2 regions of the Paenibacillus campi genome follow, and region 2 is predicted to be linked to the other one. Evidence: riboswitches for the same ligand, from Rfam matches in the RefSeq annotation. Region 2 holds a riboswitch; the other holds the start of a gene.
The links. A riboswitch is a leader RNA that binds a small molecule or an ion and turns the genes downstream of it on or off. The one in region 2 is predicted to bind cyclic di-AMP.

Region 1 (5,732 bases), on a different contig from region 2:
CACAACGACCATCAGGAAAATAATCGTCAGGCTAATCAGCACCGTATTGAGCGCGATTTCGTTTGGCGTTTTTTGCCGTTCAGCGCCTTCAACGAGGCTGATCATACGATCCATAAACGATTCGCCCGGATCGCTCGTAATGCGCACCGTAATTTCGTCACTAATGACCATCGTACCGCCTGTAACCGAGCTGAAGTCTCCGCCCGCTTCTTTAATAACCGGCGCGGATTCACCGGTAATTGCTGATTCATCGACTGAAGCAAGCCCTTTGACCACTTCGCCATCACCTGGAATCATCTCACCTTGACGCACTACCACCAAATCACCTTTGCGCAGTGAAGTGGATGGAACGTCAACGATCCGTTCGCCTTCCAGTTTGCGGGCGGTAATTTCCTGTTTGGTCTTTTTTAATGAATCTGCCTGCGCTTTACCACGTCCTTCTGCCAATGCTTCGGCAAAGTTGGCAAACAATATCGTCAGCAGCAAAATGAGTGCAACCGCAATATTAAAACCTCTCGACACCGAATCGCCAAATGCGCCCGGTATAACAATCAGCAGCAAGCTAATAAACAAACCGACTTCGACTACAAACATAACCGGATTTTTCATCATAACGAGCGGATTTAATTTTATAAAAGATTGCTGTAATGCCTTTGTGATCAAATCCCGGTTTAACACGGAAGCTTGATTTTTCATTGCCGATTCCTCCACCTAATTATGCTCAAATCGATATCGTTAAACGAATAGACTACATCGTTATGTCCACTATACTATCGCCTATGCTCACAGTGTCAGCTGCTCGGCAATCGGCCCTAATACAAGCGCTGGGAAAAAGGTGAGTGCACCGACGACAACGACGACGACGATAAACACACTGCCAAACAGCGCCTGATCAGTACGCAATGTACCACTGCTTTCCGGTACCGGTGTTTTCGCCAACATAGACCCCGCAACTGCCAGCAGTGTAACCATCGAGAAGAAACGGGCAATCATCATCACAATCCCAGTTGAAATATTGTAAAATGAAGTCGTATCATGAATTCCCGCGAACGTCGATCCATTGTTAGCAGCAGCAGATGTAAATTCATATAATACCTGTGTCAATCCGTGAAAGCCAGCATTGCTGATCGTATCTGGAAACCAAGTCAGCGCCATCGTCGTTGGAACGAGCACCAATAGCGGCTGGACGAGCAATGTGACCGCAATCAGTTTCATCTCTTTCCCTTCCACTTTACGACCGAGAAATTCAGGGGTACGCCCTACCATTAGCCCAGACAGGAAAACCGAGATCAGCGCATACATCAACACATTCATCATCCCGACACCTGCACCGCCAAATACTGTATTGAGCATCATATTGCCCAGCGTAATCATGCCGCCAATCGGCGTTAACGTATCATGCATCGTATTAACAGCACCTGTCTCCGAGGCGGTCGTCACGACCGAATACAATGAAGACTGTACAACGCCGAATCGCACCTCTTTGCCTTCCATCGAACCTGCACTATGCTGCAAACCTAGTTGATTAATGAGCGGATTTCCCTGATGCTCGGCATACAGCGACGAGCTAAGCATCATGAGAAACATAATCGCCATCGATACAAACAGCACCCGTCCTTGCTTCGGATTGCCAACGATTCGTCCATACGTAAATGGCAGCGAGATTGGCACGAGCAACATTAAGATAATTTGCAGCATATTGCTAATTCCGTCCGGATTTTCAAACGGATGCGCCGAGTTAGCTCCGAAAAACCCACCGCCATTATTGCCCAGTTCCTTAATCGCCACAAAGCTGCCGACCGGTCCCATATCGATCTGTTGCGGTGTGCCTTGCAGCGTCGTTGCCGTTACCGACGATTGCAGCGTCTGCGGCACACCTTGACTAATAAAGATCAAAGCTGCCACTACACATAACGGCAACAAAATACGTGTAATCGCACGTACTACATCGACGAAAAAGTTCCCCATCGGCTTGCCAGCCAAGCCACGCATAAACGCCATCGCTGCTGCAATCCCGGTTGCCGGTGACACAAACATCATAAACACAATCGCAGACATTTGTGCAAATAATGATAACCCGCTTTCCCCGCTATAATGCTGCAAATTAGTATTGGTCAAAAAGCTGATTGCCGTATTAAACGCCAGCTCCGGACTCATCGCCGCAATATGCGCTGGATTAAGCGGCAATTTATCTTGCAAACGGAAGATCGCATACACGATCAATGCCATCACCGTATTGCTGACGAGCAGTGCGACGACATATTGCTTCCACGTCTGATTATGCTGTCGAATACCACCCAGCTTGTAAATCAACTTTTCCAGCGGACCAAACGAGCGATCCAGCTTACCTGGTTTATCATCCATTGCACGGGCGATATAAGCTCCCATTGGACGCGCCAACAACAGCGCGATTAGTAATGTTACAGCAACTCCGATATATGACCACATACTCACTCACTCTCTCCTGCCTGTTTAAAATTTTTCCGGATAGATCAGGGCGTAACACAGATAGATTAGCAAACTTGCAATTATAAGCCATAATAGCCAGATCATTGTTCTTTCCCTCGCTCCCCGATCACACTGGATGACCAGTTGCCCAGCCCACCAAGCGCGAATGCCATGAGTACAATCAACAATATCATCACTATATCCATCATGATTCATTTCCCCTTCAACATAAACATGCGTAATCTTGAACAGAAGCGCTGGTTGAATGCTACTTGAGCGCTACTTACATCGCCGCAATCGGTCAGATTCCCGAAATTAGGCGCAAAAAAAGAAGCCTCGGTAAAAATCGAACTTTTCACCGGGCTTCTTCCATGCGTAACTGGACTGTCGCAAATGATGCGCAGACGAGGTGGCATAAGCCGGATATAAGTTCTTCCTAAGCGCTGACGAGGTTAGCTGTCGGGTTCGGGCTGGAAGATTGCCCGTTCCGGCATCGCCGGAATTCACCCCGTGTCAGCTGGCTGCATAATGCAAACACAGACCGACGATTGGTTCCCCCGCTTTCCCACTACTGCAACCGATCAACAACAGGTTGGCAGCCGGGAAATTAAGCGTATATGTGCAAAGAGCAAAATTGAATCGTTTAACGCTAAACCGTTGTACATTTTTCAATATGAATTCGATACTTGTATGTCGGATCGTTTCATAACAAAACACCAAGCGTGTATGCACTGTGTCATGACGGCACAAGTTTCATACGCATCTCCCGACTTTCGCTTACGAGGTTAGCTGTCGGATTCGGACGGTGAGAGTCGTCCTACCATCAACACCGCTCCCAGGTTACTGGTACTGACGGATTCACCCCTGCCTGATGTCAGTAGCTCTCACACCGCTAACGTCCTGCTTATTGGTTGCCCCGCTTTCCGACGGATGCCGGAAACTCAGCCATACGAACAAAAAACGTTGAACTTTCAGTTGCTAGATATGGACAAATGCCGATTCGTATCCCCGCTCTGTGCGCTGTACCGCTCGTCCTTACAGTCTGGCATAGCATCATCGTGCTTTCCTGCTGTCATACGTTTCCAGCAGCGTGACTAAAGCGGTGTAACGTGCGAATCTCTAAATCCTGAACTGTATATTACTCCTGTAATTTCGAAGTGTAAAGCAGATCAAAAAGGCAAAAAAAGCCGTGGTTTCCCACAGCTTTCTTTTTTGAAAATACAGCAAAAGGATAGCTCTCGCAAGCTCCTTTTTACTCTGTATATCGCTTATTATCTTTAATTTTACATTACGTTTCATCTTTTTCATTGTATGTTTCATATCGTTTTGCAAACCGATATGTCATTATTCGCAGTTAAGATTTAAGATACGTTTAGCATGAAACGACCTTAGCTCCATAGTGGGCAAGCAAATGATCCAATTGAATTTGTACCAGCGGCAAAACCCGTCCTTGTACATCCAAACCGGGCATACTCGTTTAAGCATAGTAACGTCCATCATATTGGACGGAGAAAGCGACAGGTTGTTGAAACGCAGTTTGCAACAACTCCACTTGAGCGGCGTCGCCCGTAAAGCTGGACAATGTGGACGATTGAGCGATCGTTTCCAGATTGGCGATCCCGTTGTCTCCTGCCAACTTAAGCTTTTGCAATGACGGCAACGCAGCCAAACCGGAAATGTCGTTCACTTCCAAATTGGCAAGTGTTACTTGTTTTAACTGTTTAAAATGTTGCAAATGCTCCATATTTGCCCATTGTACACCGGTTACGGTTAACGAAAGCAGCGGCAGCTTGCCAAGCGCTGCCCATTGTTCTGTATCCCATCCGTTTGCATCGATCACGGTCAAATGTTTAAGCCTGTTCATCTGTCCAAGCACTTCCGCCTGCTCCCAATCAGGGGAGGAAATGCTTAAACATTCCAGCGTCTGAATCGCCAGCAATGGGCGATAATCATGCGCCGGAATACGCTCGCACTCCAGCTCGGTCAGACGCGTTAGCCTGGCAAGTGGTTCCAGTGTCGTAACGTTAGTGTCACTAATGTTTAACTGACGCAAATACGGCAATTGCGCGAGCGGTGACAGATCGCATACCGGATTGTGGAGCAAATACAATTTCTTCAGCTCCCGGCAACCTGCCAGCGGAGACAGATCAACAATTTCATTGCCGGACAAACTTAATTCACGCACTTCCGTACACGCTGCAAGCGGCGTAATATCGCTTAATCCTGCATTTGGCAAATACAGCTGATACCGCCCTGTAAATTGCGCTGCTGAACTATACTCACGCTCAATACGCTCCTGCCATTCCCGTGGCAATGCCGCTGCCCATGCAGCCAGCTCAGCGGCAGATTGCTGCTTATTGGCTGCCCATTCCGCTCCAAATGCATACTGCTGCGCATCACGCAACAAACGCGCTTGCCCATCACGTCCATACATCCAATAAACGATACCGTCCTCTTGCTCAATCGTATAATTACCGCTCTCCAGCACATGATGCATAAAGCGAATAAATTCACCTACATCACGCGCAATGACAAACTTCGTTTCTTCATCGCGCCCAAAATTAATAACTTGCCCGACGATGCCATTAGGCCCTGGATTCAGATCGACCCCCAGATGATTACCACCGCCATCGTGACAAAACGGAATCCAGTGGCGATTAATGTACTGTTCCTGAATCCAATCCGCCGGAATGGAATAATGATCGCCTAGATCGGCGTATTCTTCCTGCAAATCCGACCATATTTTCCATTCATGAACCATTTCATCCAACGTCAAAAATTGCAGCCCAAAAAACAACCCCGGCCCGCTATGTGCCTCACCATTATGAATGCGATACAACCGTTTCAGTGGTTCAGGGAAAATAACGCCCATCGCTTGCTCTGCCTGCGCAATTTCCATGTCTTGCGCCGGTGCCAGCAAGCTTTGCTCCAGACTGCCAAGCCTCATATGCAGCCTCGATTTGATCTGCTCGATCCATGTTTCGATCATGCGGTTGCCTCCTTACTCTGTTAAATTCAAGATGATTCGTATTGGACAGCTAACCGTCGCTCTACGTATACTATGTACGTAATACAGCGGTTTATTCCAGCAAAGCGCTGCGTTTAAACACGAGAATAATGTCGCGCGAACTTCCTTGTGTCATCGCCGTATCAAAGCTCGACACAAGCTCCCAGCCTTCAAAGCCAAGGTTATTTAAAACGCTTTCCAACTCGTGTTCATCGACTTTGCCACCAAGAAAGCCGCCTGTTGCCAATTTTACTGTTTTATATTCCCATTGAATCAT
Region 2 (5,732 bases):
CACCTTTTCCACATCGGCAAAATCCTCACGGAACAGCTCTTGCAAATCGACCTTTAGCACATCGCCATGACGAACGCGCACATTGTCATACCCGCCTAGCGAATCTTGCAAAATCGGCAGCAGACGCTGATCGATCTCCACTGCGGTCACATGATGTGCCTGACGCGCCAGACGCTCGGTCAATGCGCCGATACCAGGCCCGATCTCAAGCGCCCCACGCTGCTCGTTCAAATCCGCAGCATCGACAATTTTATTCAAAATATTGCTGTCGATCAAAAAGTTTTGCCCCAGGCTCTTTTTAAACGAAAATCCGTGTTTGTTAATAATTTCCTTCGTCCGTCCAGGCGTAGCGATATCGTGTCTATCAGTCATTAGATTGCTGTTCCTCCGCTTCAAGTTGTGAAAGTGCTGCCGCGAATTCCTCGCGGGTAATGCCAAATATACGCAATCGTTTATGAAATTGTTTACCATTACCGTAACCGATGCCGAGCAGATTGCCCATTTTCATCCGGCGTGCTGCCGCTTGTTTGTGCATGACTAGCCCGGTCATAATCAAATCGTCCCAATCGATCAGCGTCTGTGCCTCCGGCATTTCGGTATGCAAACGCTCCAGCGCTGCGCGTATCGCCTGTGGTGACGCATTTTCTACCCCGATATCGCCTTTAAGCGTCGCTTCGCTTTCCGGTATAAAAGCATGCTTGCAGCCTGGCACCTTTTGCGACACGATTTTGCGTATCCGCTCTCCAGCATGATCGGGATCGGTCAAAATAATAACCCCTCTGCGCTCCTGAGCAAGCCGCACACGACGAATGACCTGCGCGCCGATGGCTGAACCACCGGTTTCAATCGTATCCGCGTCGACTGCACGCTTGATCGCTACAGTATCATCCCGTCCTTCTACAACAATGACCTCTTTAATCACCTGATGATACGCTTCCCTTCCGGATCGGGACACTGGAACGACTATGTTTTTCCATTGTCCGCGATCATGTTCATATTGTTCTCAGTATAACAAAACAACAAACAAAAAGAAGGGGAATGATCCCCTTCTCTGTTGGTTCCATATACGCTCGTGGTTAATAATACTTATATCATATAACAGTTGTGCCAGCACAGGCAACCGATTTACACCGTCAAATTAAGGTTTGACCGGGCCGATCACATAAACCGTATAGCCGGTTTTGCGTCCGAATTCTCTTGCCTGCGTCAGACTATCAATATATACGTCAATCTTTTTGCCATTAATGGCGCTGCCGGTATCTTCCGCACGGCGGTAACCGATGCCTTCGATATAGACCCACCATCCCATCGGGATCACGTCTGTATCGACAGCGATTGTCCGTCCTTCCGTCACGCGTGTGCCGGATGCGGTACGTGTACCAAGACCCGGTTCTTGAGAGGAATAGGCGGTCAGCGTCACATTGTTTAATACTTTGGCATAAGAGAAGTCTTTGTTTGAACGTGAATCCGAGCCAGACGAATCGGATGATTCAGAACGAGACGAGTCAGAGCTAGCCGATTCGCTGACGACTACAGGCTTTGGCTCTTCTTTTTTCGTACCGATCGCTACGATTTTGTCTTTCACTTCAGATACGGTTTTTTTGTTAACCATTTGTTTGGAGACGAATTCTCCGTCTTCAAACACTTTTTCGATATATTGGACGACTTTACCATTTTGACCTTCTTGAACGACTTTGGTTTTGCCTTTCAGCAAATCGCCATCTTTCTTTTCGATCGTTTGGTACGGTGTTTCGACAACTTGTTCGCTCGTAACCGAAGTCGTTCTCGTCACACGAATGTCCATATCCGGTTTAATGGCTGCTTCGATTGGCGGGTCCAGTTTATCTTTGGGACCGAGTTTAATGCCCAGTTGATCGAGTGCACTGCCCACCGTATCGGCTGTTGTGTACACCTGCTTAATGTAACCATCTGCACGAAGATTTACAGCTACCGCATGGTTGATAAATACTTTATCACCATTCTGGATTGCTCCGTTCATCGGCATTGATACTTTATCCTGGGGCGCTACGTTAATGTTCTGTTCCGCCAGCAGATCGGAAAGTTGCAGCTTATGGGTTTCCACCATATGTGCTTTACCATCGATCACGACGTAAATATTTTTGCTTGACTGCGTGTACATAAGCCACAGTGCCATGGCAATGACCACAACGACTGCCAGCGAAGTGAGCAGTACAGAGCGTAGATTTTTTTGCTTCCAACGCAGCGCGTAAGACATGCTGGATGAGCGTGAACCATGGGTTTCTTTGAAAGGAGCAATTCCCACTTCTTCCGTCCTCCTTACATAGTCTCGCCGTCTTGCTGTAAAGAAAGTGTATTATAGACGCGACTATATCAGAATTTTCACAGGCGTGATACGACTGAAGTTTAAATACCGGCGTATGGCGGTATTTTGTTCTGGCTGAAAATGCCTGCGCCATGGTCAGTCCAAGCGGCATACCGATCCCGGATAGTGAAAACCGGGTCTTCTCTTTTTCGATGACTTCCTTTTGCACAAAACAAAAAAGCCTAGGGAAAAGTACAAGAGCAACTCTTCCTTGGCTTCCCGACGATGTGTCTTCCGGAAACTTAGAAAATGAGAGGTTGCCTCTGCATCGCTTACGAGGTTAGCTGTCGGGTTCGGATAATTACTACCTGCATGTAGATGGTACCCTGTGAGACGTCCTTCGCTCATGGCGCAAGTAGCCTCAATTCACCCCAAAGACCCTGTGTCAGGAATCATACAATCTGCCTTCCGGTATTGCCGGTTTAAAGTGAATGAAGACAGCTGTTGGTTCCCCCGTTCTCCTATGTAGGAAACTCAGCGAGACCGAATCATGGAATCTCGTGTATAAACAACAAGATTAAATCACTGATGAAATGATATCTCGAACACAACCTCACTGTAAAGCAGGAGGCAACTCCATTTTTCTTAAAAAGTGGTTAAAAACTTGTAACATTTCAGCATTTTTTCGTTAAAATTCATTCATATATCCGGATAGCTCGTTTTCTCAGTGGTTTTTCTCCCGTTTTCATTGAATGCCAAATAATGCCAACGCATTTTTTGTAGTAATTTCACTAATTTCTTCCAGAGATACTCCTTTTAGCTCGGCAGCTGTCTCAGCGACTAAACGCACATATCCGGATTCATTTCTTTTTCCGCGATAGGGATGTGGAGTCAAATAAGGGGAGTCTGTTTCGAGTAATAAACGATCCATCGGCACCTGTTTGAGCACCTCTTTGGGCTGCTTGGCATTTTTGAACGTAATCGGCCCACCAAACGAAATATGAAAGCCCATATCAAGGCACATTTGCGCCGTTTCCCAGCTGCCGGAAAACGCATGCATAATGCCGCCGACCTCGCTCGCTTTTTCTTCGCGTAAAATCCGCACGATATCTTCATGCGCCTCACGATTGTGAATGACGATCGGCATGTTCAGCTCGCGTGCCAGCCCGATTTGTTCGCGCAGCACACGGTGCTGTATGTCTTTGGGTGATTTATCCCAATGATAATCAAGTCCGATTTCGCCGATTGCGACCACTTTTTCGTGACTGCATAAAGATGCAATCCATTCCAGATCGCCCGGCTGCATCGTGATCGCTTCCACCGGATGCCAGCCTACCGCTGCATAAATAAAATCATACTGTTCTACCAACTGCATCGTCGTCGGAATCGTTTCACGGTCAAATCCGATATTGACCATTCGGGTTACCCCGTTATTGTAAGCACGTTCGATCACTTGCTCGCGATCTTCATCAAAATCTTTGGAATCCAAATGGGTATGTGTATCAAACAACATCGGTTGTACGCTCCTTTATAGTTGGTTTTATAAGTGTATTCCTGCCACTTTTTCATCGCCTTCATACATTTTTTATATTTCAAACTCCATCTGTGCTGGGCCCAGTTTATCCTCAAAAATGTCCGCCACTTCCCGTGACAGTTTATGTTTTACCCTTTCCAACTTCTCCTGTGGAAAATACAAATGATAGCGTCCGCGATGGATACCGCTGATTGAGCGTACGATATCAGACACCTCGGATATTTCCTGCACTTTGTTTTGGCGATCCAGTAGCAAAATCTGCTTTTCCTTTTTCGGATCACCCGGACGGAACACATCATATGGCAAATCGGTCGGAAAATCGATCTCCAGATCGTATTGCGGATGCAAACCGGCTTGCTGAAATTCACGGCGAATCTGGTCGATCGTATCGAGATCGATCAATTCGGTTTCTACATATTTGTATAACCGTCGCTGCATAAAACGCGTACATACATCCGCGAGAATTTCATCCTTTTCAAGCGTCCATTGCATAAATGCCGTCTGCACAAGCGCTTCATCTAGCAACAAATACTCATTTACATTTAATTCGCCACGAAACAGCGCAGGTAGCGGATGTGGTAAAAATGTGAAATTGTAGCCGTTATGGAACAGTTCTTTGGCACGGTGGAAAATATGCCGTAATACGATATCCGAACTGCGTGTCACCGGATGAAAATATACTTGCCAGTACATCTGATATCTGGACATCAAATAGTCTTCGATCGCATGCATCCCTGTTTCTTTTACAACTACACGTCCATTATGCGGACGAAGCACACGAATGATGCGATCCATATCGATCGTACCGTAATTGACACCGGTAAAATACGCATCACGTAACAAATAATCCATCCGATCCGCATCAAGCGGACTTGATACCAGATTAACGACGACCGCTTTGTCGTAATCTTTACGAATGACAGCAGCTACCTTTTCCGAAAAACCAGGCTCCACATCTTCAAGCACACGATGAATTTCCGTATCCTCTAGCAAAATCCGGCACGTCCATTCCTCATGATTCATCTCGAACGCTTCCTCAATCGAATGCGAAAACGGACCATGCCCAAGATCATGCAGCAAAGCCGCACAGAGTGCAACGATGCGCTCCTCGCTCGGCCAATCTTCATACCCGCTGCGCTCAAACTGCGAAATGATGCGACGCGTAATTTCATATACCCCAAGCGAATGTGAAAACCGGCTATGCTCAGCACCATGAAACGTCAAATACGATGTGCCCAGTTGCCGAATACGACGCAAACGCTGAAATTCTGGCGTATTGATTAACGTCCAGATTAACCGGTCTTGCACGTGAATATAATTATGAACAGGGTCCTTGAACACTTTTTCTTCATCCAAAGGCTGTATCGGTTTCATACCTAACGCTCCTTTACGAAACTTGATTGTAGCTATTATTTTTAATTTGATGAATATGCGAGCGTAAGCGATATCAATAGTGTCGAACAGTGTCGTTATATGATCGATAGTGATTTCCAAATCGACAAATGCCATATATGCCCATCATATCGTAGAAATATAACATAAAACGTCTTAATCGCGAAAAAATTTTGTGATTTTATGCTGAAATAGACAATTTCGTGTAATTTCTATGTTGACTGATTTGGGAAACGTTGGTATTATGAATATCATAAAAGATAGAACTTTGTCGAAAGATGACATGTCAAACATGAATGCTTGTTCAATAATTGCATCCTGGCGTTAACCAGCTGGAGAAGTATTGTAGCTGCTATCATAGCTTACTTCATTTCTGTTTGACGGGAACAGCCGTTACGAACCCTATTTAACAAGCGAACTTACGCCTATTATACAAACACATTTGAGAGGATTGATTATCATGATGAAATCGACAGGTATTGTAAGAAAAGTAGATGAGCTGGGCCGTGTTGTTATTCCAAT

Region 1: another riboswitch for cyclic di-AMP. It lies ahead of kdpF (K(+)-transporting ATPase subunit F); the one in region 2 lies ahead of U1I11_RS21045 (ubiquitin-like domain-containing protein).

What each region holds. Positions count from the first base shown of each region.
Region 1 covers NZ_JAXSQZ010000003.1:149,925-155,656, reverse strand. Annotated here, with positions in the region: gene kdpB (potassium-transporting ATPase subunit KdpB) at 1-696, opposite strand, end outside; gene kdpA (potassium-transporting ATPase subunit KdpA) at 784-2,448, opposite strand; gene kdpF (K(+)-transporting ATPase subunit F) at 2,473-2,553, opposite strand; cyclic di-AMP (ydaO/yuaA leader) riboswitch at 2,876-3,072, opposite strand; cyclic di-AMP (ydaO/yuaA leader) riboswitch at 3,208-3,405, opposite strand; gene U1I11_RS09515 (SMI1/KNR4 family protein) at 3,926-5,437, opposite strand; gene U1I11_RS09510 (DUF4177 domain-containing protein) at 5,529-5,732, opposite strand.
Region 2 covers NZ_JAXSQZ010000015.1:13,274-19,005, reverse strand. Annotated here, with positions in the region: gene rsmA (16S rRNA (adenine(1518)-N(6)/adenine(1519)-N(6))-dimethyltransferase RsmA) at 1-372, opposite strand, end outside; gene rnmV (ribonuclease M5) at 365-922, opposite strand; gene U1I11_RS21045 (ubiquitin-like domain-containing protein) at 1,139-2,284, opposite strand; cyclic di-AMP (ydaO/yuaA leader) riboswitch at 2,599-2,834, opposite strand; gene U1I11_RS21040 (TatD family hydrolase) at 3,030-3,797, opposite strand; gene U1I11_RS21035 (HD domain-containing protein) at 3,870-5,192, opposite strand; gene U1I11_RS21030 (AbrB/MazE/SpoVT family DNA-binding domain-containing protein) at 5,671-5,732, shown strand, end outside.